2 regions of the Achromobacter sp. NCFB-sbj8-Ac1-l genome follow, and region 2 is predicted to be linked to the other one. Evidence: predicted binding sites of a transcription regulator. Region 2 holds the regulator's gene; the other holds the start of a gene.

Region 1 (14,555 bases), 2.0 Mb from region 2:
CTTCGGCACGCCAGGCGGGATCGTGCGAGGCGCTGTGCTCGACCACTTCACGCTTGGGCGGGAACAGGCGTGCGCAGATCACGCCGGCCAGCACGCAGCCGGCCAGGCCTGCCAGCATGGCGTAGGCGTGGGCCAGTTCGGGCGAGGCCACGCGGGTGCGCAGCCAGCTGCTGGCGCTGTAAAAGCCCGCCACGCTGACGCCGATGCCGATGACGATCGCCCAGGCCAGGTGGCGCAGGTCGACCGTGTCGTTCCATACTTCGGCCAGGCGTCCGGCGGACGCCTTGCTGTCTCTATCCATGTCTGTCTCCTTGATGGATGGGCGGCGGCCAGGTCTGGCGCGCCGCCTCTGTTCTTGTGCGGCCGGCGGTGGGCCGCCGGCCGATGCCAGCCCCTAGGCCGGTTTACGCAGTTCCTCCAGCAGTGCCACGGCGCGGTCGGTGCGTACGTCGTGTTCCGCGGCCATGCGTTTGGCGATGGCGTCGATTTCGGCGCCGACGGCGCCTGCCGTCAGCGCGATGTTGCGCGCGTGCAGCGCCATGTGGCCGCGCTGGATGCCTTCGGTGGCCAGGGCGCGCAGCGCGCCCAGGTTCTGCGCCAGGCCGACGGCCACGGCAATCTCGCCCAGTTCCTGGGCCGAGCGTACCGCCAGGATCTTGAGCGCGATGCGCGCCAGCGGATGCGTCTTGGTGGCGCCGCCCACCAGGCCGACCGGCATCGGCATTTCCAGCGTGCCGACCAGGGCGCCCGAGGCATCCTTTTCCCAGTGCGTCAGCGACGTGTAGCGGCCGTCGCGGCAGGCGTAGGCGTGGGCGCCGGCTTCGACGGCGCGCCAGTCGTTGCCGGTGGCGACGATGACCGGGTCGATGCCGTTCATGATGCCCTTGTTGTGCGTGGCGGCGCGGTAGGGGTCGATGGCGGCGAAGGTGTAGGCGTCCAGCACGCCTTCGATGATCTCGGCGCCGCTGCGTTCCTTGGTGTCCAGCACGTCGGGGGTCAGGCGCACGCGGGCCCGCGACAGGCGCAGGTCGGCCAGGTTGGACAGGATGCGCAGGCGCACCGAGCCGCCGGTGATTTCCTCGACCAGCGGGGCCACGGCTTCGGCCATGGTGTTGACGGTGTTGGCGCCCATGGCATCGCGCACGTCCACGATCAGGTGCAGCACGATCATGGGGCCGCGCGGCGTGTCGGCGAACACGTGCACGTCAATGTCCTGGCAGCCGCCGCCCAGGCCGATCAGCACCTTGTCGCGGCTGTTGGCCAGCGTCACGATGCGCTCGCGTTCGCGCAGCAGCGCCAGGCGCGCGCCGTGCGGGTCGGTCAGGCCCAGCACCTGCACCTGGGCGCGCATCAGCGGCCGGGTGCTGGACGTTTCGAAGCCGCCGCCGCTGCGCGCCAGTTTGGCCATGAACGAGGCGGCCGCGACCACCGACGGCTCTTCCACCGCCATGGGCACCAGCACGTCGCGGCCGTTGATCTGGAAGTTGCCGGCCACGCCCAGCGGCAGCTCGAACGCGCCGATGACGTTTTCGATCATGCCGTCGGCGCGGTCCAGGCCCAGCGCGCCGGGTTCGGCCAGCAACTGGCGTTCTTCCGGCGTCAGGTCGGCGGCATCGGCGATGGCCGACAGGCGTTGGGCGGGGGTGAGGGCGCGGAAGTTCGGCAGGCGTGAATCGGCCACCATGGCATGTCTCCATATAAGAATCAGGTGGCCAGATTCTAGGTAAACTGTACCGGCATTCAGAGGTACAGTTTGGACGAACAGTACCATTGCACTGCACCAATTTTGGCCTGCTCCCGACTGGAATCCCACCCCGTGGACGACGACAATCCCCTGGGCCGCGCCCCGCGCGCCGCTCCCATCGCCGACAGCCTGGCCCGCCTGATCGGCCGCCAGATCGCCGACGGCGTCTACCGTCCGGGCGACAAACTGCCGTCGCTGCGCGAGCTGGCGCAATTGCATCGCTACGCCAAGAACACGGTGGTGGTGGCGTTTGAAATGCTGGTGGCGCGCGGGCTGGTCGAGCCACGCCGCGGGTCCGGCTTCTACGTGCTGGACACGGGCCCGGCGCAACGCGCGGCCGACGAAGAACCGGGCCAGCTCAGCCGCGCCATGGACATCGTCTGGCTGATGCGCGAACAACTGAAGACGCAGCCTGACGCCATCGCCGCGGGCGACGGCTTTCCGCCGGTGGAATGGCTGGCCGACATGCGCATGGACCGCTACCACCAGAAGGTGGTGCGCACGGGGCTGGGTACCTTGTTCCGTTACGGCAGCCGCTTCGGCTATGCGCCGCTGCGCGAAAGCCTGGTGCGCAAGCTGGGCGACGTGGGCATCAGCGCGGCGCCGTCGCAACTGGTGCTGACCCATGGCGCCAACGAAGCCATGGACCTGGTGATCCGCTACTTCCTGCCGCCGGGCGCGGCGGCGCTGGTGGACGACCCGGGCTACTACCCGCTGTTCGGCAAGCTCAAGCTGGCGGGCGTGCGCATGCTGGGCGTGCCGCGCCTGGCCGACGGCCCCGACCTGGCCGTACTGGAAGCCTTGCTGCAACGCGAGAAGCCGCGCCTGTTCTTCACCCAGTCGCTGGCGCATAACCCCACCGGGTCCGATATCTCGCCGGCCAAGGCCTACAAGCTGCTGCAACTGGCCGAACGCCATAACCTGGTCGTGGTCGAGAACGACCCCCTGGCCGACTTCAAGCCGACGTCGGCGGTGCGCATGTCGGCGCTGGACCAGCTGGAGCGCACGGTCTACATCGGCAGCTTTTCGAAGTCGTTTTCGGCGGCGTTGCGGGTGGGCTTCATCGCCTGCGGCGCGGCGCTGGCCAGTGACCTGGCCGACCTGAAGGCGCTGGTGCACGTCAGCAGTTCGGAATATTGCGAACGCATGGTGGATGTGATGCTGCGCGACGGCCATTACGAACGCCACCTGGTGCGGCTGCGCCAGCGCCTGGAAGCCGCCACCCGCAATGCGCTGCACGTGCTGGATGCGCTGGGGGCCGACGTGTACGTGCGGCCCACCCGTTCGCTGTATCTGTGGTCGGCGTTTCCCGGCGTGGAAAATTCACTGACGCTGGCGCAGGACCTGATGCCGGAAAAAGTCATCATGGCGCCCGGCCGCGTCTTCAGCGTGGACCCGACGGCGGTGTCGCCGTGGTCGCGCTGCAACGTGGGCGCGGTGGTGTCGCCGCGCTTCCAGACGGCGCTGGCGGCGCGGCTGGGCCAGTCCGGCCGGCGCCGCGTTCAGCGATAGGCGAACGGTTCGAACAGGCCCTGCAGCGTGGCCTGCGCGGGGGCGGTCAGGTGCCAGGCCGGCGCGGCGTCGGCGCTGGACCGCGCGCTTTGCACCGCAAAGCGTTTCACGCCGCGGCGCGCCAGTTCGCCGGCCAGGGCCAGCAGGCGGGTTTCGCTCAGCCAGTCCGGATGCCAGGTGATGCGGCATTCGAAATCCATGCCGGCCGTCAGCAATTGCGTCAGGCAGGCCTGGGCGGGGCGTTGCGAGTCGCGCCGGCCGGTGATGTCGTCATAGCCCTGCGCATCGGCCTTGATGTCCAGGCCCACCCAGTCCAGGTAACGCATGACATCGGCCAGGCGTAGCGGATAGATGCCGGCGGTGTGCAGGCCGATGCGAAAGCCCATGCGGCGCACTTCGCGGATCATCGAGGGCAGGCGCGGTTCGCTCAGCGGTTCGCCGCCGGAGAACACCACCGCGTCCAGCAAGCCCTGGCGGGTGTCCAGGAAGGCGCGCACGTCGCGCCAGTCATAGCGCGCGGCGCGGGTCTGCAATTCGGGGTTGTGGCAGTAGTGACAGCGCCAGGGGCAGCCGGCAATGAAGACCACGGCGGCCAGCGTGCCGGGCCAGTCCACGGTGGAAAACGGCGTCAGGCCGCCCACCGCCGGGCAATGGCGCGGCAGCGGCTGCGCCACCGGACGCGGCGGCGCGGCCCGGACTACGCGCAGTGCCTGGCGGCGCGCAGCCGGCGCGGCCGGGCGGCCGCCGGGCGCGTCAGGCACGCCGTTCGACGAAGAAGCGGCGTTCATTGAATTCGCCCTGTTTGCCGGTGTTGAAGGAAGAGACGGGGCGGTGATAGCCCATGACGCGGGTCCAGACTTCGCAACGCACCCGCTGGCTGTCGTCCAGGGGCAGGGCCTGCGGGGCGGTGGTTTCAGGAGAGATCAAGGTTTGCATGGCAGGTTCCTTGGTGTAGGGCCGGGCGGGGATCGTCCGGTGAAAAAATTCAAGCGGGCGTGCAGCACGCCGTCTGTTTGGCTTGCAGTTCGGCATCGCACTTCGGGCAGAACTCGTGGTGCCCGGCCAGGTAGCCATGGTTGGGGCAGATCGAGAACGTGGGCGTGACGGTGATGTAGGGCAGCCGGAAGTTCGACAGCGCGCGCCGCACCAGCGCCTTGCAGGCCTCGGCCGACGACACGGCCTCGTTCATGTACAGGTGCAGCACGGTGCCGCCGGTGTACTTGCCTTGCAGCGCTTCCTGCAGCGACAGCGCTTCGAACGGGTCGTCGGTGTGGCCCACGGGCAGTTGGCTGGAATTGGTGTAGTAGGGCTGGGCCGCGGTGCCGGCCTGCAGGATGTCGGGCCAGCGCTTTCTGTCTTCGCGGGCGAAGCGGTAGGTGGTGCCTTCGGCCGGCGTGGCCTCCAGGTTGTAGAGGTGGCCGGTTTCTTCCTGGAACTGCGTCATGCGCTGACGCACCCGGTCCAGGAGGCGCACGGCCAGCGCGTGGCCGGCGGGCGTGGTGACGTCGTCGGTGTCGCCGCTGAAGTTGCGGATCATCTCGTTGATGCCGTTCACCCCCAGCGTGCTGAAGTGGTTGCGCAGCGTGCCCAGGTAACGCCGGGTGTAGGGATACAGGCCCTGGTCGATATAGCGCTGCACCACTTTGCGCTTGGTTTCGAGCACGTCGCGGCCCAGCCCCAGCAGGTGGTCCAGGCGCGCCATCAGCGCGGCCTCGTCGCCTTTGCAGGTATGCCCCAGGCGGGCGCAGTTCACCGTCACCACCCCGACCGATCCGGTCTGCTCGGCCGACCCGAACAGGCCGTTGCCGCGCTTGAGCAGTTCGCGCAGGTCCAGTTGCAGGCGGCAGCACATGGATCGCACCATGTGCGGTTCCAGGTCGGAATTGAGGAAGTTCTGGAAGTAAGGCAGCCCGTAGCGCGCCGTCATCTCGAACAGGCGCGTGGTGTTGGGGTGGTCCCAGTCGAAGTCGGGCGTGATGTTGTAGGTGGGAATGGGGAAGGTGAAGACGCGTCCCTTGGCGTCGCCGGCCATCATCACGTCGATGTAGGCGCGGTTGATCATGTCCATTTCGACCTGCAGATCGCCGTAGGCAAAGGGCATTTCCTCGCCGCCCACGTAGGGAATCTGGTCCTTCAGGTCGGCCGGGCAGGTCCAGTCGAAGGTCAGGTTGGTGAAGGGCGTCTGCGTGCCCCAGCGGCTGGGCACGTTCAGGTTGTAGATCAGTTCCTGCATGGCCTGCTTGACCTCGGCATAGGTCATCGCGTCGCGGCGGATGAAGGGCGCCATGTAGGTGTCGAACGAACTGAACGCCTGGGCGCCGGCCCATTCGTTCTGCAACGTGCCCAGGAAATTCACGATCTGGCCGATGGCGGCCGACATGTGGCGCGGCGGCGTGGATTCGACCTTGCCGGGAATGCCGTTGAAGCCTTCGGTCAGCAACTGGCGCAGCGACCAGCCGGCGCAATAGCCGCTGAGCATGTCCAGGTCGTGGATGTGGAGGTCGCCTTCGCGGTGGGCGCGGCCGGCCTCGGGGGTGAAGACGTTGGACAGCCAGTAGTTGGCGGTGACCTTGCCGGCCACGTTCAGGATCAGTCCGCCCAGGCTGTAGCCCTGGTTGGCGTTGGCGTTGACGCGCCAGTCGCGCTGTTCCAGGTATTCCTCCATGGCGCTTTCCACGTCCACCAGCGTGTGGCGCAGCGCGCGCAGGCGGGCGTGCTGTTCGCGGTACACGATGTAGGCGCGGGCGGTGCGCCAGTAGCCGGCGCGCACCAGGGTTTCTTCGACCTGGTTCTGGATGGTCTCCACGCCCGGGCAGACATTGCCGTCGGCGGCCAGCGCGTCGATCACGGCGGCGGTCAGCGCCAAGGCGATGTCGGCGTCCAGTTCGCCCGTGCTGCGGCCGGCGGCGGCGATGGCCGCGGCGATCTTGGCGTGGTCGAATTCCACGACCCGGCCGTCGCGCTTGAGGATGTGTTCGAGTTGCATCGCTGGCACCATATGTTGTGGGGTGAGAAAACTCTACCACCACCTATGGTGCTCAATGCGACTTGGCCGCGCTGTTTGTCGGCCGGGTTTGATGCGGGTCAAATGGCGCCGGGCGGCCCCGCGCCGGCGCAATTGGACGGCGTCAGCCTAGAACCCGAAGCTGATGCCCGCGAGGGAAATCACCACCGCCAACGCCGCGGTGCCCATCGCCGGGCGCGGCGCCCACGACAGCATGCCGACCCAGAGCAGCGCGCCGGCCGACAGCCAGCCCAGCCAGGCCACCACGCCCACGGTGTTGCCCCACAGGCCCACGCAGGGCAGCAGCGCCAGCAGCAGCAGCAGGATGCCGGCGCCGCGCAGCACGCGGGTGTGGCCGGCCTTGGGGTCGCGGCCCCAGACCTGATCGTAGTGGCGCGGCATGGCAAGGCTGAGGCAGGCCATGCCGGAATAGGTCAAGAGCAGCGCCATGGCGATGCCGAATGCGTCGTTCAGATTCATGCTGCGGCTTCCTGTTGCGCGCGGGTCTTGCGCGGCGGGGGCGCCGACAAGGGGCTGTTGCGCAATCGTATCGCAGCCCAGCCGGCGGCCAGGCCCGTGGCCATGGCGGTGAGTTCGACGCCGGCGCTTTCCCAGTCGCCGCGGCCGATCTGCGCCAGCGGATGATCGCCCAGCGTCACCAGCGACAGCACGGGCAGCAGCAGGCACAGCGCTGCCAACAGACCCAGTTGCCCGATCCAGGCGCGCCGCGGCGTGCACAGCCAGGCATGCGCCAACGTCAGCGCCCACACGATGAAGAACACGCGCACTTCCCAGCCCGCGCGCTGCGGCAGCGACACAGGCAAGAGGCGGTTGGCCCACAGATAGGCGATGCAGGCGATGGCCAGCCCCGCCAATGCCGCCACGTTCAGGCCTTCGATCAGGCGGTAGACGCGCGCGGTGGCGGCGCCGAATTCGTTGCCCATTTTGGCGCGGCGCTTGACCATGAACAGCACGGCGCCCGTGCCCATCATGGCGGCGCCGGCCAGGCCGCACAGGAAGTACAGCCACTTCATGGCCGCGCCGCCGAACTTGACCATGTGCAGGTCGGACATGACCTGGCGGGTCAGCGACGCGCTGCCGCCATGCACGCCGCCGGGCGGACGCATGCGCAGCACTTCACCGGTCGCGCCGGAAAACTCCACCATGCCCGTGGTGTTGCTGATCGAGCGGTAGGTGTCGGCGTCTTCGTTCCAGCCATACACGCCGATGCGCATGGCGCCGTCTTCGGGGTTGTTGATGACGATGGCGCGGGCGCTCTGGCCGATCATCTGCTCGGCGCGGGCGACCAGCGGCTCCAGGGCCGGCGTGGCCAGGGGCGTGCCGGTGGGCGCGGGTTTGTCTTCGCCCATCAGCTCGGCCAGGTACTGGCGCGACGCTTGCGTGCCGGACCCATAGGCCGCCACCATCGGCGCGGGCATCAGCGTCACGCTCGAGATGACGATGCCGGTGTAGACGATCATGAACTGGAATGGCAGCGTCAGCACCGCGGTCGCGTTGTGGGCGTCCAGCCACGAACGCTGGCCTTTCTTGACGCGGAAGGTGAAGAAGTCCTTGAAGATGCGCTTGTGCGTGACCACGCCGGACACCATCGCCACCAGCATCGCCATGGCCGCGAAGGCCACGATCCACAGACCGACGGGATCGGTGTGCAGGGTGTAGTGGAAGTCGACGAAGTGCGTGCCGCCGATCGTGGCGCGGGCGGCGCCGTGGGAATCCTCGGCGAGTGCCTGGCCCGTGTCGGGATCCAGCTCGGCGTCGGCGTATTGGCCGTTCTTGTCGAACCAATAGGCCACCAGGCCATTGTCGTGAAAGCGGTCGACCGGCCAGATCTCCCACATGCCGGCGCCCGCGTGGTGGCGCGACATGTATTGCACGGCCAGTTCCAGCCGGCGTTCACGGTTGACGGGGGCGGGCGTCTGCTGCGCGTCCCGGGCTTCGGCGGCGTGATGCTCGGGTGTCATCCAATGCGTGATGGCCTCGGAAAACACCGCCAGCGTGCCGGTCAGGAAGACCGCGAACAGCAGCCAGGAAAACCACAGGCCGACCCAGGTGTGCAGCCAGGCCATGGATAAGCGGAAACCGGATTTCAGAACGAGCCTCTTTATTGTCGACGCGGCCACAGACGGGGCGCGGGGCATTTTATTGAGAATGGTTCCGATTCTAGTCTAAATGGGGTCGGAGTGGGGCGGGCCGCAGCGATGTGCGGCCCGGTTTTCCTGGCAGGGATACACCGGCCAAAGGCCGGCGGCGTCGCGAGAAGCGCGGTCTGTCAGGGGATGGCGGCGTCAAGCCCGCGGGGTGACGAAACCGCCTGCCCAGGCCTCAGTCCAGCTTGATATCGGCGCGCCGACCCACTTCGCCAAACGTGCGCAGTTCGTCTTCCATGCGGGCCTTGAAGGCCGGGCTGGGCAGGTATACGGGTTCAAGCGCCAGATCGGTGATCGCGCGGCGCACCTGCGGGTCCTGCATGATGTCGGACACGGCGGCGTTCAGCGTATCCAGCACCGGGGCGGGCGTGCGGGCCGGCGCCACCAGGCCGTACCAGCCCACCATCGACACGCTGGGCAGGCCGCTTTCGATGAAGGTGGGCACGTCGGGCAATTGCGGCACGCGGTGCTCGCCGGTGACGGCCAGGGCGCGCACCTTGCCGGCCTTGACCTGCGGCGCGGCGGACGACACCGTATCCACGCCCAACGCGATCTCGCCGCCGATGAGCGCGGTGATGAACTGTGCGCTGCCCTTGTAGGGCACCGGCGTCATCTTGGCGCCGGCGGCTTCGGCGAACATTTCGCCCACCAGGTGCGGCGCGGATCCCGGGCCGAAGGTGCCGTACATCAGGCCGCCGCTGGCGCTCTGGCGACGGGCCAGTTCGGCGGCTTCCTGGGCGGTGTGGGCCGCCACGCTGTTCTGCACCAGCAGCACCACGGGCGCCAGGGCCACGATGGCGATGTGTTCGAAGCTGCTGCGAGGGTCGTAGGGCAGCGAAGGTTTCAGCGCCGGCAATACCGTGTACGTGGTGCTGCCCGACAGCAGCAGCGTGTAGCCGTCGGGCTGGGCCCGCGCCACGGCGTCGGCGCCGATGACGGTCGAGGCGCCCGGGCGGTTTTCGACGATGACGGCCTGGCCGAGCTTGCCCGACAGTTTGTTGGCCAGCAGGCGGGCCACGGCGTCGGTGGCGCCGCCGGGCGTGAAGGGCACGACCAGCTTGATGGCCTGTTCGGGATAGGCGGCGCGGGCGTCGTGGGTCCAGGTGGTGGCAAGCAGGGTCGCCGCGAGCAGGGCGGCGGCGGACAGGCGGTTCAGCGTAGGGGCAGTCATGGACGGGTCGAAGATCGTGGGGAAATCGGTCAGGCGGCAGGCGCGGCTTTCTGGCGCAGGGCCGCGCCCTGGTCGCCCAGGTCCCAGAACAGGCCCGCCATGATCGCCAGCCCTTCGCGCGCCACGCTGCCCAGCAGGTGTTCGTTGGGCGCATGCTGCGCGCAGGCCGGATACGAATGCGGCACCCACAGGGTGGGCAGGCCGAGCTGGTCGGCAAAGATGTCGTTGGGCAGCGAGCCGCCCAGGTTGGGCAAGAGCGCCGGGCGCCGGCCCGTGGTGCGTTCCAGCGAGGCCGCGGCCCAGCGCACCCAGGCGTTGTCGGGCGACAGGCGGGTGGCGCCGGCCTGCATGCCCACGCGAATCTTCACGTCGGGGAAGCCCGCCTGGTCCAGGTGCGCGCGCACGTGCGATTCCAGCGCCTTCCAGTCGGTGCCCACCACGAAGCGCAACTGGCACCAGGCGACGGCCTCGGGCGGAATGGCGTTGACCGGCTTGGCCGGGTCGCCCGCGCCAAAGGTCAGCACGTCCAGGCTGTTCCAGCCGAACACCTTTTCCGGCGCCGACAGGCCCGGTTCGCCCCAGTACGCGTTGATCTCGGGGTCGTCCGCGCCGCCGCCCACTTCCAGGTCGGCCAGCGCCGCGGCCACGGCTGGCGGGATGGGGGGCGGGCGCAGGCCCTCGACCTGGATGCGGCCGCGGGCGTCCACCAGCGAGGCGATGGCGTGCGACAGCACGATGGCGGGGTTGGCCAGCAAGCCGCCCCAGTTGCCCGAGTGATAGCCGCGTTCACGCGCGCGCAGCGACAGTTCGAAATTCACCGCGCCGCGCGAGCCCATGAACAGCGTGGGACGCGCGGCGTTCAGGCGCGGTCCGTCGCTGGCGATGAACACGTCGGCCGCCAGCGTCTCGCGGTGTGCTTCGCAGAACGCCGCCAAGCCGGGCGAGCCGGCTTCTTCGCCGGTCTCGATCAGCCAGGTGTTATTGAAGCCCAGCGTGCCGCCGCGCGCCCGCAGGGTCTGGCGCAGGGCGGACAAATTGATGCTGTGCTGGCCCTTGTTGTCGGCGGTGCCGCGGCCGTACCAGCGGTCGCCGTCGACCTGCAGGCGCCAGGGGTCGCGGCCCGCGTCCCACTTGGCCGCGTTGCCGCGCACCACGTCGCCATGGCCGTACATCAGCACCGTTGGCAGCGCCGGGTCTTCGATGCGCCGCGCCACCAGGATGGGCAGGTCCATGCCCGCCGGGTTGGGATGCACCTGACAGGAAAAGCCCAGTTCGGTCAGCGCCGGCACCAGGTTGTCGTTCAGGTAGGCATGCTGGCGCGGGCCCTGGTCGGGCACTTCGCTTTCGGTCTGGTAGGCGACGCGGCCGGCCAGCTCGGCCAGGAGGGAACCGTCGTCATAGGCTTGGGTGGCATGCTGGATGGCTTGTTCGCGGGTCACTGCGGTCTCGGGGTAGGCGGCGAAGGCACAAAGTTATTACGGCTGGTCGCGTGCCACAATTAGATATTTCGCATATGAGCATTGCCATTTAGGCATGGATTGGGCGCGTTTCCCCGAGGGCGGGTCTTGCGGGGCGCTGCCGCGCGGGGTGCTGCGGGGGCACGTTGCGGGTAATCCATGACGGACGGGCGATGGACGATCTGCGATGACGGCGTTGCCATGACGAGGTTGCCATGATTTCACTTGGTCTGAGATATTTCCTGGAAGTTGCGCGCGGCGGCTCCATCGCTGCGGCGGCCGCCGCGCTGCACGTGGCCGCCTCGGCGGTCAGCCGCCAGATTTCCAAGCTGGAAGATGAACTGGGCGTGGCGCTGTTCGAGCGCCGGGCGCGCGGCATGGCGCTCAGCGAAGCCGGCCTGCAACTGGCCGCGTACGCCAACGCGGCCGAGCTGGAAGCCGAACGCGTGGCCAGCGGCCTGCGCCAGCGCAACGCGTTGGGCGATGTCACCATCCGCGTGGCCTGCACCGAGGGCTTTGCCCACGGCTTTCTGCCCATGTGCATGGCCGACTTCAAGCGCCGCCACCCCGAAGCGCGCTTTCACCTGCGGGTCGAGCACCCCGAAGAGGTCAACCGCCACGTGCTGGAAGGCCTGTCGCAGATGGCCTTGCGCTATACCGTGGCGCAGGACGATCGCCTCAAGACCGAGCTGCTGTGCCGCGCCCCGGTCTACGCCATCATGTGCCGCCGCCACCCGCTGGCCACCCGCCGCAGCATCGGCATGCGCGACCTGACCCAGGTGCCGCTGTCGCTGGGCGACCCGGGCACGACCGTGCGCCAGCTGTTCGACGCCGCCTGCGCCAATGCCGGCCTGCACATCGAACCGGCCTACGTGTCCAACCATTCGGCGGCCTTTCTGCCGATGCTGCCCGGCAGCCAGATCGTGGCCCTGTCGGGGTATCTGACGTTGATGGGGCAGATGGACAGCGCGGGGCTGGTGGCCGTGCCGTTCAGCAATCCGGAAATGCGCCAGCGCAGCATCCAGGTGGTGACGCTGCAAGGGCGCACCTTGCCGCCGCTGGCGCGGGAGTTTCTGGGGTTGCTGGCGGAACGCTTGAATGCGGCGCCGCGGGCGCCGGAGGGGGAACGGGGTGGGCGTGATTAGAAGAGGGCTGCCTGCGCCGTTGCGGTCTCGAATTTCAAGATGAGGTTCTCCTTTGGGATTGGGGTTTCCTGGACGTGAGAGGGGTCTCGTGAAAGATCGATACGGCGAGCTCAGCCTGCGGCCGCATCCACATCAAAGAACCCCACCGGCACATGGGCGGTCAGCCAGACGCCGTTGTCCGCCTGGAAAAACACGTGTCCCGCCTGCCGCATCCGGTCGGCGGCGATCTTCAACACCACGGGTTTGCCATAGCGTTGCCCCACCGACACGGCGGTGGTGATGTCTTGAGACAGATGCACGTGGTGCCGGCTTCCGGGGATCAGGCCTTGTTGCTGGATCGATTCAAGAAAGCGCGTGGCGGTGCCGTGATACAGGAACGGCGGCGGTTCTTTTTCGATGTGCTGGATGTCGACGCTATCGCTGGTGTGCCCCTGCACGGCGCGTATGCGGGCGCCGTCCGGCGAGATCGAAAAGCGCTTTTTGTCGTTGTCACGCACGACGTCCGCGATCAGGTCCCGGTCCAGGCGGCGGCCGTGTTGGGCTGCGGCGGCAATGAGCTGATCGATGTCGGCCCAGCCTTCCTGGTCGAGTGCCAGGCCGATGGATTCGGGCGCGTGGCGCAGGATATAGCTGAGAAACTTGCTGGTGTCGGTATTCTTTTTGTTATGCATTTTTTATTGTTATTGATTGTGCGCCGGCAACTTGAATGTGCCGACTGCGCATGATTTTACAGGAGACCTCATGGACCCCCGCAAGCAACTGCTGGAAAAGCTTGAAGCCCTGGATGCGCTGGACGATGCGCATTTTCCGGTGGTGACGCTGGATGAATACTTCACCGGCAACGACCAGGAAGAATCCATCGCGCCGAATCAGTGGGAGTACGGACGCCCGCCGATCCGCGAGATCCATGCGCATTTCCAGGCCATCGCGCAGCGGCCTGACGTGCAGGGCGTCTATGTCGGCCTGCACCAGGATTGGAGCATGGCGCTGGAGGGCGACGATTGGCCCGCCGCCGAAAACATCCACGTGATTTCGTCGGCCCCGCAGGAAACGGCCGAGCAATGGCTCGAAGGGCTGGAGGCGGACGGCCTCATCGTCGGCTGGCCCTATGGCAAGCACGCGGCAGCGCCCGAGCCGGGTGCGGGGTTCCACATCTATACGGTGTGCTGGGACTGACTCCAGTTTCTGCCTGGCGGGAAACAAGAAAGAGCCTCAAATTGAGAACAAAGGGTCTCAATTTGAGGCGTTTTGCATGGGAGAGGCCGTTCTTTTGCGTCAAACTCATCTTGAGAACGAAAGGACTCATTTTGAGAACAAACAGACTCAAAAAGAGTACACTCATCTGAGCTAGTCCTACTGCGGGAGCAGACCATGAGTGACAAACAGGACGCTTTGACGGCGCTTTTTCCGGCGACTTTGCGTAAAAAGCTACTGACGCTGATTTTCCTGAGGCCGGACGAAGAATTCCATGCGGGCGAATTGGCTCGCTTGCTTGACGTGTCGCGTGGGGCATTGGCCCGCGAACTGATCGATATGACGGCGGCCGGCGTCCTGGCGCGGGCGCGCCGTGGCAACCAGGTGCTTTACCGGGCCAATCACGACGTGCATTTCTTTCCCGAACTACGGCGGTTGATTCAACAGTTGGCGGGCGCGGTGCCTGCATTGAAGCAGGCCGTTGAGGCCTACGCTGACGACATCGACATCGCGTGCGTATTTGGGTCGATGGCGCGGGGCGACGCCGGTCCCGATAGCGACATCGACCTGTTGCTGGTCGGAGACCGAATTACAGGGCGCATCAAGGCCGAACTGAGAGTGGCCATGACAGACGCCGGCCGCGCATTGGACATCCTGGACCTGACGCGGGCCCAGTATGCCGAGCTGTTGGATCAAGATAGTCCGTTTATCCGTGAGGTGCTCGATGGGCCTCTCATCATGCTGATAGGGAAGAAGGAATTGCTCCATCCCCCTCATCCCGGCCGCCTCACCGCCCGCCCGCGCCACCCCGCCACCCGCAGCCGCATCCTTTCCAACGCCAGATAAACGATCGGCGTCGTATACAGCGTCAGGAACTGGCTGATCATCAGCCCGCCCACAATCGCCACGCCCAGTGGCCGGCGCAGTTCCGAGCCTTCGCCCATGCCCAGCACCAGCGGCAGCGCGCCTAACAGCCCGGCCAGGTTGGTCATGACGATGGGGCGCAGGCGCAGCAGGGCGGCGCGGTGGATGGCTTGCTCCGGGGTCAGCCCTTCGCGGCGTTCCAGGCTCAGCGCGAAGTCGATCATCAGGATCGCGTTCTTCATCACCACGCCCACCAGCAGGAACAGCCCCAGCAGCGCGATCAGCGTGAATTCGAT
Region 2 (14,555 bases):
AGATCCTCTTCGAAGGCGAAGACATCACCAACCTGGCGCCGCACCAACTGGTTGCACGCGGTATCGTCCAGGTGCCCGAAGGCCGGGCCATCCTCACCACCATGACCGTGCTGGAAAACCTCGAGCTGGGCGCCTACCGCCGCGGCTTGAAGAACGTCGGCAACGATCTGGAATACGTGTTCAACCTGTTCCCGCGCCTGAAAGAACGCATCACCGGCATCGCCGGCAACCTGTCAGGCGGCGAACAGCAGATGCTGGCGATCGGCCGGGCCTTGATGGCCAAGCCACGCCTGTTGCTGCTGGACGAGCCGTCGATGGGCCTGGCGCCCATCGTGGTGCAGGAAATCTTCCGCTCGCTGCGCGCCATCAATGCCGACGGCCTGACCCTGTTCCTGGTCGAACAGAACGTGCGCCAGGCGCTGAAGATCGCCCAGCACGGTTACGTACTGGAAAACGGTGCCATGGCGCTGGCCGGCACCGGCCGCGGCCTGCTCGGTCACCCGCGCGTCCTGGAAGCCTACCTGGGCGCCTGACCCGGGCCTCGGGAAAAGGGGGCATGAGACGGGGCCGCCATGGCTCCTCTCGTGTCCCTTTTTATTTACGCAACAGCCGTTCCCTGGGGCGCGGGCGTCTCCCAGCCTGGATCACTGGCCACGTGCCCACTTTTTGAGCATCCGTGGTAGAATTTCAGGCTTTCCCTCATTTTGACCATTGCACGGGCGGGTAATAACGCTTAGGCGGGACGTCGATATGGGTGCGACAAGTTCGGGTTCGACTCGGATTTTTTGCGGCCTAGTTGGGGAAAAAAGCCTGGCTGGATAGTCCTGCCAGATACCATTTTTATCTAGGAACCATCATGAAGACCTTTGTGGCCAAGCCGCATGAAGTCCAACGTGACTGGTTTGTGATCGACGCCAAGGGCAAAGTCCTCGGTCGTGTGGCCAGCGAAGTCGCACGTCGTCTGCGTGGCAAGCACAAACCTGAATTCACGCCGCACGTTGATACGGGCGATTACATCGTCATCATCAACGCTTCCGATATCGTCGTTACCGGTACCAAGGCGAAGGACAAGAAGTACTTCCGCCACACCACGTACCCGGGCGGTATCCGCGAAACGAACTTCGAGAAAATGCAAGAGCGTTTTCCCGGTCGCGCCATTCAGAAGGCCGTCAAGGGCATGCTGCCCAAGGGTCCTCTGGGCTACGCCATGATCAAGAAGCTGAAGGTCTATGCTGGTGCCGAGCACCCGCACACCGCCCAGCAGCCCAAGACGCTGGATATCTAAGGAAACGCCATGATCGGTAACTGGAATTACGGAACCGGCCGTCGCAAAACTTCGGTGGCTCGCGTTTTCATCAAGAAGGGCACCGGCAAGATCGTCGTCAACGGCAAGCCCGTCGACGAGTTCTTCGCTCGTGAAACCGGCCGCATGGTCGTGCGCCAGCCGCTGGAACTGACCGGCCACCTGGAATCGTTCGACATCAAGGTCAACGTGCACGGCGGCGGTGAAACCGGCCAGGCCGGCGCAGTTCGTCACGGCATCACGCGTGCCCTGATCGACTACGACGCGACCCTGAAGCCCGCACTGTCGCAAGCTGGTTTTGTGACCCGCGATGCCCGCGAAGTCGAACGCAAGAAGGTCGGCTTCCGCAAGGCACGTCGTCGCAAGCAGTTCAGCAAGCGTTAATCGCTGCGAAAAAAGCCCGCTTTCGAGCGGGCTTTTTTTTATCCGGCAATTTCATTCTGCGGCAACTACGCCGTTGACGCTTTCGCGCTTAGATTTATACGATGTTCATCAGCGATCATCGTTGAGAGCGTCATGAAAATCTTTGGGGAGGCGCTAGGGGTAGTGTGGTCTGCCATGGTTGCATCGCACTGGTGACGACAACATTTCTGTACCGCGATGTGCCGTTTAGCGATGGCTCCGGGTTGGCAAGGAATATCCTGGTTGGCGTATGCGACTGCTGCGGGCGTACAGCGTCGCTTCCCGCACGATCCACGTTCGTCAACAGCAAGGCGACGCCCTGCGCCGGATGGAGGGCAGTACGGCGCTCAACACGACAGACCTGAGCAAGTCCGTCGTCCTGGATATCCAGGGCAAGGTGTTGTACCGGTCCAGACCGGGCCTGATGGAAGAGTTGAGAGTCCTATCTGCCATTTCGGCGTGATCAGGCAGCACGGGGGCCCACGGGTCCCGATTATTCGAGCGCGGAACTCCGCGTTCTTCGCACGGTCGGACGTTACTTGGCGATTGCGTTGTCTCACGAGGCCCCGACGCAGTCTAGTATTCTCCGAGCGATACAATCCATTTTCGTTCTACGAAGAGTTCATACCTATCATGGCCCAAGCATCGAACACCCGTATCAAGGTTGGCATCGTCGGCGGCACCGGTTATACCGGCGTCGAACTGCTGCGTCTCTTGTCGCAACATCCCGACGTGGAACTGACCGCCATCACCTCCCGCAAGGAAGACGGGCTGCCGGTGGCCGACATGTATCCGAACCTGCGCGGCCGCGTGAAGATCGCGTTTTCCGCGCCTGAAAAAGCCACGCTGACCGACTGCGACGTGGTGTTCTTCGCCACGCCCCACGGCGTGGCCATGGCCCAGGCGCAGGAACTCATCGCCGCCGGCACCCGCGTCATCGACCTGGCCGCCGACTTCCGCCTGCAGGACATCCCCACGTTCGAACGCTGGTACAAGATTCCCCACACCTGCCCGGACATCCTGGCCGAATCCCAGTACGGCCTGGTCGAGCTGAACCGCGAAGCCATCTCCAAGGCGCGCGTCATCGGCAACCCCGGCTGCTACCCCACCACCGTGCTGCTGGGTCTCGCCCCGCTGCTCGAAGGCGGCAAGCAACTGGTCGATGCGCAAACCCTGATCGCCGACTGCAAGTCGGGCGTCTCGGGCGCCGGGCGCAAAGCTGAAGTCAGCTCGCTGTTCTCTGAAGCGTCCGACAACTTCAAGGCCTATGGCGTGGCCGGCCATCGCCACCACCCCGAAATCGTTGCCCAGCTCGAGAAAATCTCGGGCGGCAAGGTTGGCCTGACCTTTGTGCCGCACCTGGTGCCGATGATCCGCGGCATGTTCTCGACCATCTACGCCCGCATCCTGCCGGAGGCCCGCGATACCGACTTCCAGGCACTGTTCGAAGCGCGCTACGCCGACGAAGCCTTCGTTGACGTCATGCCGGCCGGCAGCCTGCCTGAAACGCGGTCGGTGCGTGCCTCGAACAACCTGCGCATTGCCCTGTCGCGCCCGGGCGGCGGCGACCAGCTCATCATCATGGTCGTGCAGGACAACCTCGTGAAGGGCGCGGCCGGCCAGGCCGTGCAGAACATGAACCTGATGTTCGGCATCGCCGAAACCACGGGCCTGGACCAGGTCGCGATCCTGCCGTGATGCCTTGCCGGGCCGGCGGCTAGCCGCCGGCCCGCTCCTCATGTCCCACGAAACGTCCGCACCCCCTAGATCTTCCCGTGCCGGTTCCGGCCTGCGCGTCGCGGCCGGCATGGTGGCGGGCGTCGTGCTGGGCGTGGTGGCTGGCTACTTCTACGCCCGCGGCCTGTACCAGCCCAAGGACGCGGTGGTGCTCAGCGCCGAGCAGGTCGAGGCGCGCGACGAGGCCATGCGCCAGCAGGCGGTGCAATTGCGCTACATCCGTGGCCAGCTCGACACCGCCGACGGCGAACTGGTCATCGAGCGGTCCGCCCGCCAGGAACTCGAAACCCAGCTGCACGCTGCTCAGGCCGAAGTCGGCCGGGTGCGCGACCAGCTGGCTTTCTACGAGCAATTGCTGCCCCCGGGCCCCGAGGGTTCGGTGGATATCCGCGGCGCCCAGATCGAGCGCGATGGCGCCGGCCTGCGCTACAAGGTGCTGCTGATGCGCAGCGGTCGCAATGGCGCGGCTGCGTTTGCCGGCACGCTCCGCTTCCAGGCAACGGGTACGCTCAAGGGCGAAACCGTCACGGTGGATCTGTCCCCGATGCAGGTCAAGGCCGAAAGCGGCCCCGTGCCCGCCACCGGCGAAACCACCACGGCAGCGTCCCTGGCGCTGCAGTTCGACCAATACCAGCGCAGCCAGGGAATGCTGGCCGTGCCCGAGGGATTTGTCCCCGAAAGCGTGACCATCAGCGTCCTTGAAGGCGACACCGTCCGCGCCTCGCGCAGTGTCAAGCTTGAACTTTGAGTCTGGGCAACGGCTGCGCTATAGTGGATGTATACGAGCGGCGAGGCCGCTCACCGGAATACGGCCGAACCGGCCAGGAGTGAATCATGAATGCAGTGACCGAAACCGTCGACCTGCAGGCCGCCCCGCCTGCTCCCCTGGTGTTCACCGACTCGGCTGCCGCCAAGGTGAAGGACCTGCTGGCCGAAGAAGGCAACCCCGAATTGAAGCTGCGCGTCTTCGTGCAGGGCGGGGGCTGTTCGGGTTTCCAGTACGGTTTCACGTTTGACGAAGTCGTCAACGAAGACGACACCGTGCTGGACAAGGCTGGCGTGCAATTGCTGGTCGACCCGATGAGCTTCCAGTACCTGGTGGGCGCCGAGATCGACTACAAGGAAGACCTGGAAGGCGCCCAGTTCGTCATCCGCAATCCCAACGCCAGCACCACCTGCGGCTGCGGTTCGTCGTTCTCGGTGTAAGCCGGTAGCGATGGCGTCGGGCCCGCGCTGTCGGGCCGCCGCGATGCCGGGTGCTTGTGCTCGTGCGATAAAAAAGCCCTTCGGCATACCGAAGGGCTTTTTGTTTGGGCAATTGGTTTGGGCCGATTTTCCAGGTGGGGCAATCCCAGGCCTTGGGTTGCCGCCCTGGCCCGTTCGCTTGCGCGCTGCGCGCCCGGGCCGTCAGGCCGGGTACAGCGCGCCCAGGCGGCGCGGACCGCGTGCGCCCGTGACCTCGGGCACGCCAGCCGGCTTGCCCATCAGGAACGCCTGCGCCAGCCAGGCAAAGGCCAGCGCCTCGACCTGCTGCGCCGGCACGCCCAGGGCGTCGGTCGCTTGCACCGGGCGTTGCAGGCAATACGCCAACTCACGCATCAAGCCGGTGTTGTGCGCGCCGCCGCCGCAGACGTAGACCTCGCGGGTATCGGCCGCGGCCGCATCGATGGCATTGGCGACCGTGCGAGCCGTCAGCCGTTGCAGCGTCGCCTGCACGTCTTGCGCAGCGGGGGCAGGGCCGTCATAGGCGGCCAGCCTGTCGTCCAGCCAACGTAGATTGAAGAGGTCGCGGCCCGTCGATTTGGGCGGCGGCAAGGCGAACCAGGGTTCGCTGGCGATCAATTGTTCAAGCAAGGGCGCCAGCACCTGGCCCGTGGCGGCCCAGCGGCCGTCCTTGTCGTAGGCCTGGCCCAGGTGGCGCTGGCACCAGGCATCCAGGAACACGTTGGCGGGCCCGGTATCGAAGCCACGGGGCGGCTGGCCCGGGTTCAGCAGGGTCACGTTGGCGATGCCGCCCAGGTTCAGCACCGCGCGGCCCTGCGTGGCGCCGAAGACGGCCGCGTGGAATGGCGGCACCAGTGGCGCGCCCTGGCCGCCGGCGGCCACGTCGCGGCTGCGAAAGTCCGCGATCACGTCGATGCCGGTCAGTTCGGACAGAAGGGCGGGCGCGTTCAACTGCAGCGTATAGCCGCTGTCGGGCCGGTGGCGCACGGTCTGTCCATGGGCGCCGATGGCGGCGATGTCCTGTGCTTGCAAGCCGGATTGCGCGAGCAGGTCGGTCACGGCCTGCGCGTACAGGCGCGCCAGTGCGTTGGCGGCCAGCGCGGCGCGGGCCAGCTCGTCGTCGCCGGGCAGGTTCAGTGCCAGCAGTTCGGCGCGCAGGGCGGCAGGCATGGGCAGGCTGACGCTGGCCAGCACGTGCGGCGGCTGGCCGTCGGGCAGGCGAACCAGCACGCCATCGACACCATCGACACTGGTGCCAGACATCAATCCGATGTAGAGCTGGGTGTTTGTGGAAGCAGTCATGATTAGGTCCGCCTGAGTAAAAAACGGCCCGGCATCGAGATGCGCGGGCCGCCTTGCGGGTGCGTCATGCGGACGGGGCTGCCTAGCGGCTGGCCACGTTCGTCAGCGCGTCGGGCAGGGTCTGCTGGAACTCGGTCAGCAGCTGGATCTGCTGCTTGTACGGGCCCACGGCCTGGTTGAACGCGCGGATTTCGGCAGGCTCGAGGGCGCGGGCGACCGGCAGGTCCACCGACAACGGGTCGATGGGCTGGTTGTCGACGCGGAATTCGTAGTGCAGGTGCGGGCCGGTGGCCCAGCCGGTGGCGCCAACGTAACCCAGCAACTGGCCCTGGGAGATCTTGGCGCCCTTGGTGATGCCCTCGGCGATGCGGCTCTGGTGCGCGTACAGCGTCGAATACTTGCCGTAGTGCTTGACGATGACCACGTTGCCGTAGCCGTTCTGCCAGCCGGAGAATTCCACCGTGCCGTCGGCCGTGGAGTGGATCGGCGTGCCCGAGGGGGCCGCGTAGTCCACGCCCTTGTGTCCCGTCCACGTCTTGTGGATGGGGTGCATGCGCATGCCAAAGGTGGAGCTGATGCGGCTGAACTTCAGGGCGGTGCGCAGGAACGCGCCGCGCAGGCTGGTGCCGTCGAAGTCGTAGTACGAGCCGGTCTTGTTGTCGGCGCTGAACCAGACGGCGGTGTGGGTCTTGCCGCCGTTGATGAATTCCAGAGCCAGCACGCGGCCGGCGCCGGCGTAGCGGCCGTCGTGCGAGCGCACTTCGTAGACCACGCGGAACTGGTCGCCCTGGCGCAGGTCGCGCAGGAAGTCGATCTTGGAACTGAGGATGTCGGCCATCTGCATGGTGACCGAATCCGGGATGCCGGCGGCATCGGTGGCGCCGAACAGCGACGAACGGATCGTGCCCACGGCGACGCGGGTCTGGCGATCGGTGTTCTCGGTGATTTCTTCGGCCTTGTAGCCGTCGCCGGTGCGCGCCACGTGCAGCATGCGGGTGACGACCTGGCCGTCAGCCTCGTTGCCGGGGGTGTGGATGTAGCGCAGCCAGATCAGGTTGCCTTCCGCGTCGGTCGCGGCCTGCACGGAACGGCCCGGGTACAGCTTGTAGATGCTGCGCGCGCTGGCGTCGTGGGTCAGGAAGGTTTGTAGATCGGGCGAATCGAGTTCCAGGCGTTGCAGCACGGCGGCCAGCGTGTCACCCGCACGGATGCGGGTTTCGCTGATGTACGGCGCGGCGCTGGGCGTGCTGACTTCGACCTGTTCGGTGGTCAGCGGCAGAACGCTCTGGATGATGCGGGACGGGGGGATTTCGCTGCGGTCGGGTTGCTGCACCATGCCCAGGGCGGCGGCGCCGGCAAACAGGCCGATGGCGGTGACAAGGAGAGTGCGGCGGAAAAGTCCCGAGCGGTGGGGCTTGGGCTCGACGGGCGCAAACACGGCAGCAACTTTGCGCTTGATGCTACTCGCCAGGTCGTGGAGGCCACGATTCATCGTGAAGATACCCTCTCAGGTGGCTTGAGCTCGCAGGGTGCGTGACACGAACGGCCCTCGCGCGCCACGGGTTTCCGGGGCAAGGGCTGGCGCGGGGCGCAACTTGTGAACAAACGGGTGGTAGACCGGAGCACAACTGCGTATATATGACAGTTGCGTATGATTAGGGCGGTATCCTAGCTGATTCGGCTAGAATTTTCGATAGTTTTCGTCACTTTTTACACCTTTTTATCGGCTGAAGCCGTCGCGGCGCCCCAAAAATGTCTCCCTCCGAAGCCCCCATTACCCCTGAAGTCGAAGCCGATCTGCGTATTGCCAAACGCGGATGCGATGAGCTGCTGGTCGAATCCGAATTCGCCCGCAAGCTGGCCCGAAGCCGCGCCACCGGCGTGCCGCTGCGCATCAAGCTGGGGCTGGATCCGACGGCACCGGACATCCACCTGGGCCACACCGTGGTGCTCAACAAGATGCGCCAGTTGCAGGACCTGGGTCACGAGGTCATCTTCCTGATCGGGGACTTCACCTCGACCATCGGCGATCCCAGCGGCCGCAACAGCACCCGTCCGCCCCTGACCCGCGAGCAGATCGAGGCCAACGCCAAGACCTACTATGCGCAGGCCAGCCTGGTGCTGGACCCGGCCCGTACCGAGATCCGTTACAACTCCGAGTGGTGCGATCCGCTGGGCGCGCGCGGCATGATCCAGCTGGCCTCGCGCTATACGGTGGCCCGCATGATGGAGCGCGAGGACTTCACCAAGCGTTTCAAGGGCGGCATCCCGATCTCGGTGCACGAATTCCTGTATCCGCTGATGCAGGGCTATGACTCGGTGGCGCTGAAGTCCGATCTGGAGCTGGGGGGCACCGATCAGAAGTTCAACCTGCTGGTCGGCCGCGAGCTGCAGAAGGAATATGGGCAAGAGCCGCAGTGCATCCTGACGATGCCGTTGCTGGTGGGCACCGACGGCGTCGAGAAGATGTCCAAGTCCAAGGGCAACTACATTGGCATCTCGGAGGCGCCGGACTCGATGTTCGGCAAGCTGATGTCGATTTCCGACACGCTGATGTGGCGCTATTTCGAGCTGCTGTCGTTCCGGTCGCTGGAAGACATTGCGGCGCTCAGGCAGTCGATCGACGAAGGCCGCAATCCGCGCGACGCCAAGGTCATGCTGGCCCAGGAAATCATCACGCGCTTCCATTCGGCCAAGGCGGCCGAAGACGCCCTGGCGTCGTTCGAGGCGCGGTTCCGCGACGGCGCCATTCCGGAAGACATGCCCGAGGTGACCCTGGGCGGCGCGCCGGTCGGCATCCTGAAGCTGCTGCGCGAGGCCGGCCTGGTGGCGTCCGGGTCGGAAGCCCAGCGCAACGTCGAACAAGGCGGCGTGCGGGTCAATGGCGACCGGGTGGAAGACAAATCGTTGCAGCTGCCGGCGGGCACCTACGTGGTGCAGGTGGGCAAGCGCAAATTCGCGCGTGTAACCGTGAATGCATGATTGCGAGTTTTGTGAACCCATCATCGCAAAGTTTTTGATACGCTGGAGGCATGGTCAGGGGCAGGGACGCCTTTGCGGCACTTCAAGGAGCACGACATGAAACTCTCGAGTTTGTCTTTTTCCGATAACGAGTCGATTCCGGAGCGCTATGCCTTCGGCAAGATCGATGCGCAATCGCACGTCGCGCTGGCAGACAACTACAACCCGCAGTTTTCCTGGGACGACGTCCCGGCGGGGACGCAGTCGTTCGCCCTGATCTGCCACGATCCGGACGTGCCGTCCAAGCCCGACGACGTCAACCAGGAAGGCCGCGAGGTGCCGGCCGACCTGCCGCGGGTGGATTTCTTCCACTGGGTGCTGGTGGACCTGTCCGCCGACATGCGCGAAATCGAAGAGGGCACCTTTTCCAACGGCATCACGCCGCGTGGCAAGGGCGGCCCGCTGGCGCCGCTGGATGCCCGCCAGGGCATCAACTCGTATTCGTCCTGGTTCGCCAACGACCACGACATGAGCGGCGACTATTTCGGCTACGACGGCCCGTGCCCGCCCTGGAACGACGCGCTGGTGCACCGCTACGTGTTCACGCTGTACGCGCTGGACGTGCATACGCTGAACCTGCAGGGCGCCTTCACGGGTGAAGATGCGCTGCGGGCCCTGCAGAAGCACGTGCTGGCCCAGGCGTCGGTGACGGGTACCTACACGCTCAATCCGAAGCTGGCACCCAAGCAGATCGGTGCGACGTCGGCGTCCTGATCGTCGCCGGGCGTGAAAAAGGGCCGCTTTGATGCGGCCCTTTTTATTGGGTGACGGCAGGCGTGTCCATCAGCCGGTCGCGCGTTTCAGGCGCAGCAACGCCACGCCGAAGGCGACGAACACCGATCCCACCGCGCGGTTGATCCACAGCACGGCGCGCGGTTGCTGGAAGAGGCGCCGGGCGCGCCGCGCCAGGAGGCCGTAGGCCAGCAGCGAGGGCAGCGACATGCCCATGAAGATGCCGGTCAGGATGAAGAACTGCGGCAGCAGCGGTTCGGCGGCGTTCAGGAATTGCGGGAACAGCGCCGTGAAGAACAGGATGGGCTTGGGATTCAGGCCTGCCACGAAGGTGGCTTCCAGGTAGAGCGCCCAGGCGCCGCGAGGTGCGCGCCCCTGGGTGTCGGGTGGCGGTGCGGCCACGCTGCTTTTGCCCAGCAGGTGCCGCAGGCCCAGGTAGATCAGGTAGGCGGCGCCGGCGATCTTGAGCGCCGCGAACAGCAGCGCCGACGATTGCAGCACCACGCCCAGGCCCAGCATGGCGGCGGCCGACAGCAGGAACAGGCCGGTGACATTGCCCAGCGACGACGGCAGCACGGCGCGCAGGCCGCCGGCCGCGCCGTTGCGCATGGCCAGGATGCTGGCGGGGCCGGGGGTGACGACGCTGACGGCGGCGACCAGGGTGTAGGCGATCAAGGTCTGGGTTTGCATGAAAGGTTCTCAAGTCGGGTTGAGCCCGTTTTCCGGCGGCGGGGGAATGGCCGGAATTTCGCGCCCTTGCCGGGAATTTTGCCGTCATTCGGGGCATTTTGGCGACAAGGGAATTGGCGTGACGCGGTAAACTATTCGTCATTATCCGGGTTTACCCGCCCGGGCGCAGTTTCCCCCTCTCTTACCCGCTTCAGGAACCTCCCGTCATGTTTGACCGCAACCTCACCCTCTCCAAGGCTGACCCGGACGTCTGGGCCGCCATCCAGAAGGAAGACGTACGCCAAGAGCAGCACATCGAGCTGATCGCCTCGGAAAACTACGCCAGCCCGGCCGTCATGGAAGCCCAGGGCACGCAGCTCACGAACAAGTACGCCGAAGGTTATCCGGGCAAGCGCTACTACGGCGGTTGCGAATACGTCGACGTGGTCGAGCAACTGGCCATTGACCGCCTGAAGCAGATTTTCGGCGCCGAAGCCGCCAACGTGCAGCCCAACTCGGGCTCGCAGGCCAACCAGGGCGTGTACATGGCCGTCCTGAAGCCGGGCGACACCGTGCTGGGCATGAGCCTGGCCGAAGGCGGCCACCTGACCCACGGCGCGTCGGTCAACGCTTCGGGCAAGCTGTACAACTTCATCTCGTATGGCCTGGACGAAAACGAAGTCCTGAACTACGCCCAGGTCGAGCAACTGGCCCGCGAACACAAGCCCAAGCTGATCGTGGCCGGCGCGTCCGCCTACGCCCTGCACATCGACTTCGAACGCATGGCCCGCATCGCCCATGAAAACGGCGCGCTGTTCATGGTCGACATCGCCCACTACGCCGGCCTGGTGGCGGGCGGCGCCTACCCCAACCCGGTGCCGCATGCCGACTTCGTCACCTCGACCACGCACAAGTCGCTGCGCGGCCCGCGCGGCGGCGTCATCATGATGAAGGCCGAGTTCGAAAAGGTCGTCAACTCGGCGATCTTCCCCGGCATCCAGGGCGGTCCGCTGATGCACGTCATCGCCGGCAAGGCCGTGGCCTTCAAGGAAGCGCTGGAACCCGAATTCAAGGCTTACGCCCAGCAAGTGGTCAAGAACGCCAAGGTGCTGGCCGATACGCTGGTCAAGCGTGGCCTGCGCATCGTGTCGGGCCGCACCGAAAGCCACGTCATGCTGGTGGACCTGCGTTCCAAGGGCATCACGGGCAAGGAAGCCGAAGCGGTGCTGGGCCAGGCCCACATCACGGTCAACAAGAACGCCATTCCGAACGATCCGGAAAAGCCCTTCGTGACCAGCGGCATCCGCCTGGGCACCCCGGCCATGACCACCCGCGGCTTCACCGAAGCCGAAGCGGAACTGACCGCCAACCTGATCGCCGACGTGCTGGACAACCCGCGTGACGAGGCCAACATCGCCGCCGTTCGCGCCCGCGTCAACGAGCTGACCTCGCGCCTGCCGGTCTACGGCAAGAAGTAAGACGGCCGCTGGCGGCGTCAGCCGCCCAGCCTGCGAAAAGGACGGCTCCGCAAGGGCCGTCCTTTTGTTTGTTTCATCGTTACAATGTCGACGAATTATTGCCTTTCCGTGTTTTCAGGGATCACACATGCGGTGTCCATTTTGCGGCAATTCCGAAACGCAGGTCGTCGACAGCCGTGTCTCGGAAGAGGGCGACGCCATCCGCCGCCGGCGCCGCTGCCAGTCCTGTGACAAGCGATTCACCACGTACGAGCGGGTGGAACTTGCCCTGCCGTCCGTCGTCAAGCGCAACGGCAGCCGCAGCGAGTACGATCCGGCCAAGCTGCGCGCCAGCCTGAGCCTGGCGCTGCGCAAGCGGCCGGTCAGCACCGAAGACGTGGACGGGGCCGTGGCCCGCATCGAAGAACAGCTGTTGGCCAGCGGCCTGCGGGAAGTGCCGTCCGAGCACATCGGCGAACTGGTCATGAACGAGCTGCGCAAGCTCGACAAGGTGGCCTATGTGCGGTTCGCATCGGTCTACAAGAGCTTCGAAGACATCGGCGAATTCGTCGAGGCCATCCGCGAAATGCAGGGGCCGCTGCTGCCGGGCAAGCTGCGCAAGGAATAACGCCGCGCGCAATGACGGCGCAGGAATGACGGCGAACGCCGTTTACCGCGGTTCCGCCCGCGCCATGCTTGGCGTCTGCGGCTGGAAGCGGCGCCACACGCGGCGCAGGTGCTGGGCCGAACCGAAGCCCGACTTTTCCGCCACCAATTCCAGGTTCAAGCGCGTTTCGCGCAGCATGTCGCGCGCCAGCGCGACGCGGATCTGATACAGATAGTCCATGGGCGTGCAGCCCGCGTGCTCGCGGAACAGCCGCGTCAGGTGCCGCGCGCTGGTGTGGGCCTGCTCGGCCAGCGATTGCGCCGACCAGTCCGCGGCCGGGTTGCGTACCACGGCGTCCTGGACGCGATGCACGCCGGGATGCATGTGATTGCGATGTTCCAGCCACGGCGACAGCGCCGAATCGGTGCCGGCGCGGCGCTGGTAGACCACCATGTCGCGCGCCACCTCGCTGGCCACGCGCGGCCCGCAATGGCGCGACACCATGTGCAGCGCCAGGTCGATGCCGGCGGTGATGCCGGCGCTGCTGACCAGGTTGCCGTCTTCGACGAAGATGCGGTTGTCGTGCAGCCGGGCCGTCGGGTCCATGGCGGCAAGCTGGGCCAGGCAGCTATGGTGCGTGGTGCATTCGCGTTGGCGGGTGAGGCCGGCCGCGGCGGCGAATAAGGCGCCGGCGCAGACGGTCATCAGCGTGAAGCCGTCGGCCGGATGCCGTACCGCCAGCCACTCGATGATGCGGCGCGCCTCGGGTTCGTCCAGGCGGGTGGGCTTGCCCACGACGCCCGAGACGATCACCAGCGCCTCGGGCGGCAATTGGTCGGGCAACGGCTGGATGCGCGCCAGGTGCAGGCCGGGAATGCCGCTTTCGATTTCCGTGGACGGGCCGCAGAAATGCTGCGTGAACGCGTCGGGGCACAGCTTGTTGGCCACGCGAAAGGCCTCGGCCGGGCCCGCCACGTCCAGCAGCACGATGCCCCGGGGCAGTATGAAGTGCACGGGAATCATCGGGGGCGTCCTGTCCTGGTGGGTTCGGTCAGGCGCTGGCGAAGGCGTCGGCGGCGCGCGCGATGCGGGCAAAGCGCCCTTGCAGCACGAGTTCGGTGCGGTCGCGGATTTCCGCCGAGGTGTAGTGCTGGCCCGACGGGCTCTGCATGGCAAACGTCAGCGTGGCGTCGGTCGGGAACACGACCTTGTAGCCGGCGTCGCTGGCATGCCGGGTGGTGGTTTCGCAGCACTGTTCGGTGCGGATGCCGCTGACGATCACGCCTTCGATGCCGTTCGCGGCCAGCCAGTCGTGCAACGTCGAACCGTCGGCGGCCTTGCCGTACAGCGAGGAATGCACCGTCTTGTGGAACACCGCGTCGGGCGAAATGCGGATTTCGTCCAGGGTCCTGACGTGGCCGGACGCCAGGGAAAACGGATTGGCGGGGTCGTTGGCGGCGCTGATGTGGAACACCTGCAGCACCGGAATGCCGCGCGCCGCGGCCGAATCGATCAGGCCCTGGAGCTGCGAGACAAACGCGGGGTATTCGGACTCGTCCCAAAACGGACGCTGCCGGAAGGAATCCTGGACGTCGATGACTATCAGTGCTTGTTTCATGGTTCCGGGCTCCGTGCCGTGGAATTTCAAGGGGTATGGCAGGTATTTTCGCCCTGGCATGCCCCTTGGGCGAGGCCGGCTCCAGACCAGCATCGGCCCGAAACGGACATGCTGGCCAGGCCCTGTCGAAGATCATAGCGCGGCACGGAGCGCAAGGCCCGCCGGCCGGCTGCTCCCCGTGCCCATCGCGGGCGGCGGACATACAATCGCAGGCATGACGCACCCTTATGACTCCGACGACCTTACCTGGATGCGGCGCGCCCTGGCGCTGGCGCAGACCGTCATGTACACCACGGCGCCCAACCCCCGGGTGGGCTGCGTGATCGTGCGCGACGGCCGGGTGCTGGGCGAAGGCGCGACCCAGCCGCCGGGCGGCCCGCATGCCGAAGTCGGCGCACTGCGCGATGCCCAGGCTCGCGGCGAATCGGTGGCCGGCGCCACGGTATATGTCACGCTGGAACCGTGCAGCCATTTCGGCCGCAC

What was found. The regulator NrdR, encoded in region 2, represses ribonucleotide reductase genes. The targets are predictions, from matches to a motif close to CACNANATNTNGTG.
Region 1: the regulator NrdR is predicted to act here: its motif matches at 6,249-6,262, upstream of ACUDP5_RS12495 (ribonucleoside triphosphate reductase).

What each region holds. Positions count from the first base shown of each region.
Region 1 covers NZ_CP199812.1:2,702,534-2,717,088, forward strand. The annotation lists gene ACUDP5_RS12470 (hypothetical protein) at 1-301, opposite strand, end outside; gene ACUDP5_RS12475 (hydroxymethylglutaryl-CoA reductase, degradative) at 395-1,684, opposite strand; gene ACUDP5_RS12480 (aminotransferase-like domain-containing protein) at 1,817-3,256, shown strand; gene ACUDP5_RS12485 (anaerobic ribonucleoside-triphosphate reductase activating protein) at 3,247-4,044, opposite strand; gene nrdD (anaerobic ribonucleoside-triphosphate reductase) at 4,010-4,192, opposite strand; gene ACUDP5_RS12495 (ribonucleoside triphosphate reductase) at 4,242-6,242, opposite strand; gene ACUDP5_RS12500 (DUF3325 domain-containing protein) at 6,390-6,740, opposite strand; gene ACUDP5_RS12505 (PepSY-associated TM helix domain-containing protein) at 6,737-8,347, opposite strand; gene ACUDP5_RS12510 (Bug family tripartite tricarboxylate transporter substrate binding protein) at 8,604-9,599, opposite strand; gene ACUDP5_RS12515 (M20 family metallopeptidase) at 9,629-11,038, opposite strand; gene ACUDP5_RS12520 (LysR family transcriptional regulator) at 11,272-12,201, shown strand; gene ACUDP5_RS12525 (RNA 2'-phosphotransferase) at 12,312-12,872, opposite strand; gene ACUDP5_RS12530 (hypothetical protein) at 12,943-13,377, shown strand; gene ACUDP5_RS12535 (nucleotidyltransferase domain-containing protein) at 13,573-14,241, shown strand; gene ACUDP5_RS12540 (efflux RND transporter permease subunit) at 14,169-14,555, opposite strand, start outside.
Region 2 covers NZ_CP199812.1:662,393-676,947, forward strand. The annotation lists gene ACUDP5_RS03085 (ABC transporter ATP-binding protein) at 1-533, shown strand, start outside; gene rplM (50S ribosomal protein L13) at 857-1,285, shown strand; gene rpsI (30S ribosomal protein S9) at 1,295-1,687, shown strand; gene ACUDP5_RS03100 (hypothetical protein) at 1,956-2,168, shown strand; gene argC (N-acetyl-gamma-glutamyl-phosphate reductase) at 2,339-3,403, shown strand; gene ACUDP5_RS03110 (DUF6776 family protein) at 3,444-4,190, shown strand; gene erpA (iron-sulfur cluster insertion protein ErpA) at 4,277-4,648, shown strand; gene ACUDP5_RS03120 (anhydro-N-acetylmuramic acid kinase) at 4,850-5,968, opposite strand; gene ACUDP5_RS03125 (M23 family metallopeptidase) at 6,051-7,460, opposite strand; gene tyrS (tyrosine--tRNA ligase) at 7,721-8,950, shown strand; gene ACUDP5_RS03135 (YbhB/YbcL family Raf kinase inhibitor-like protein) at 9,047-9,703, shown strand; gene ACUDP5_RS03140 (LysE family translocator) at 9,773-10,411, opposite strand; gene glyA (serine hydroxymethyltransferase) at 10,618-11,868, shown strand; gene nrdR (transcriptional regulator NrdR) at 11,996-12,475, shown strand; gene ACUDP5_RS03155 (GlxA family transcriptional regulator) at 12,518-13,477, opposite strand; gene ACUDP5_RS03160 (cysteine hydrolase family protein) at 13,506-14,072, opposite strand; gene ribD (bifunctional diaminohydroxyphosphoribosylaminopyrimidine deaminase/5-amino-6-(5-phosphoribosylamino)uracil reductase RibD) at 14,323-14,555, shown strand, end outside.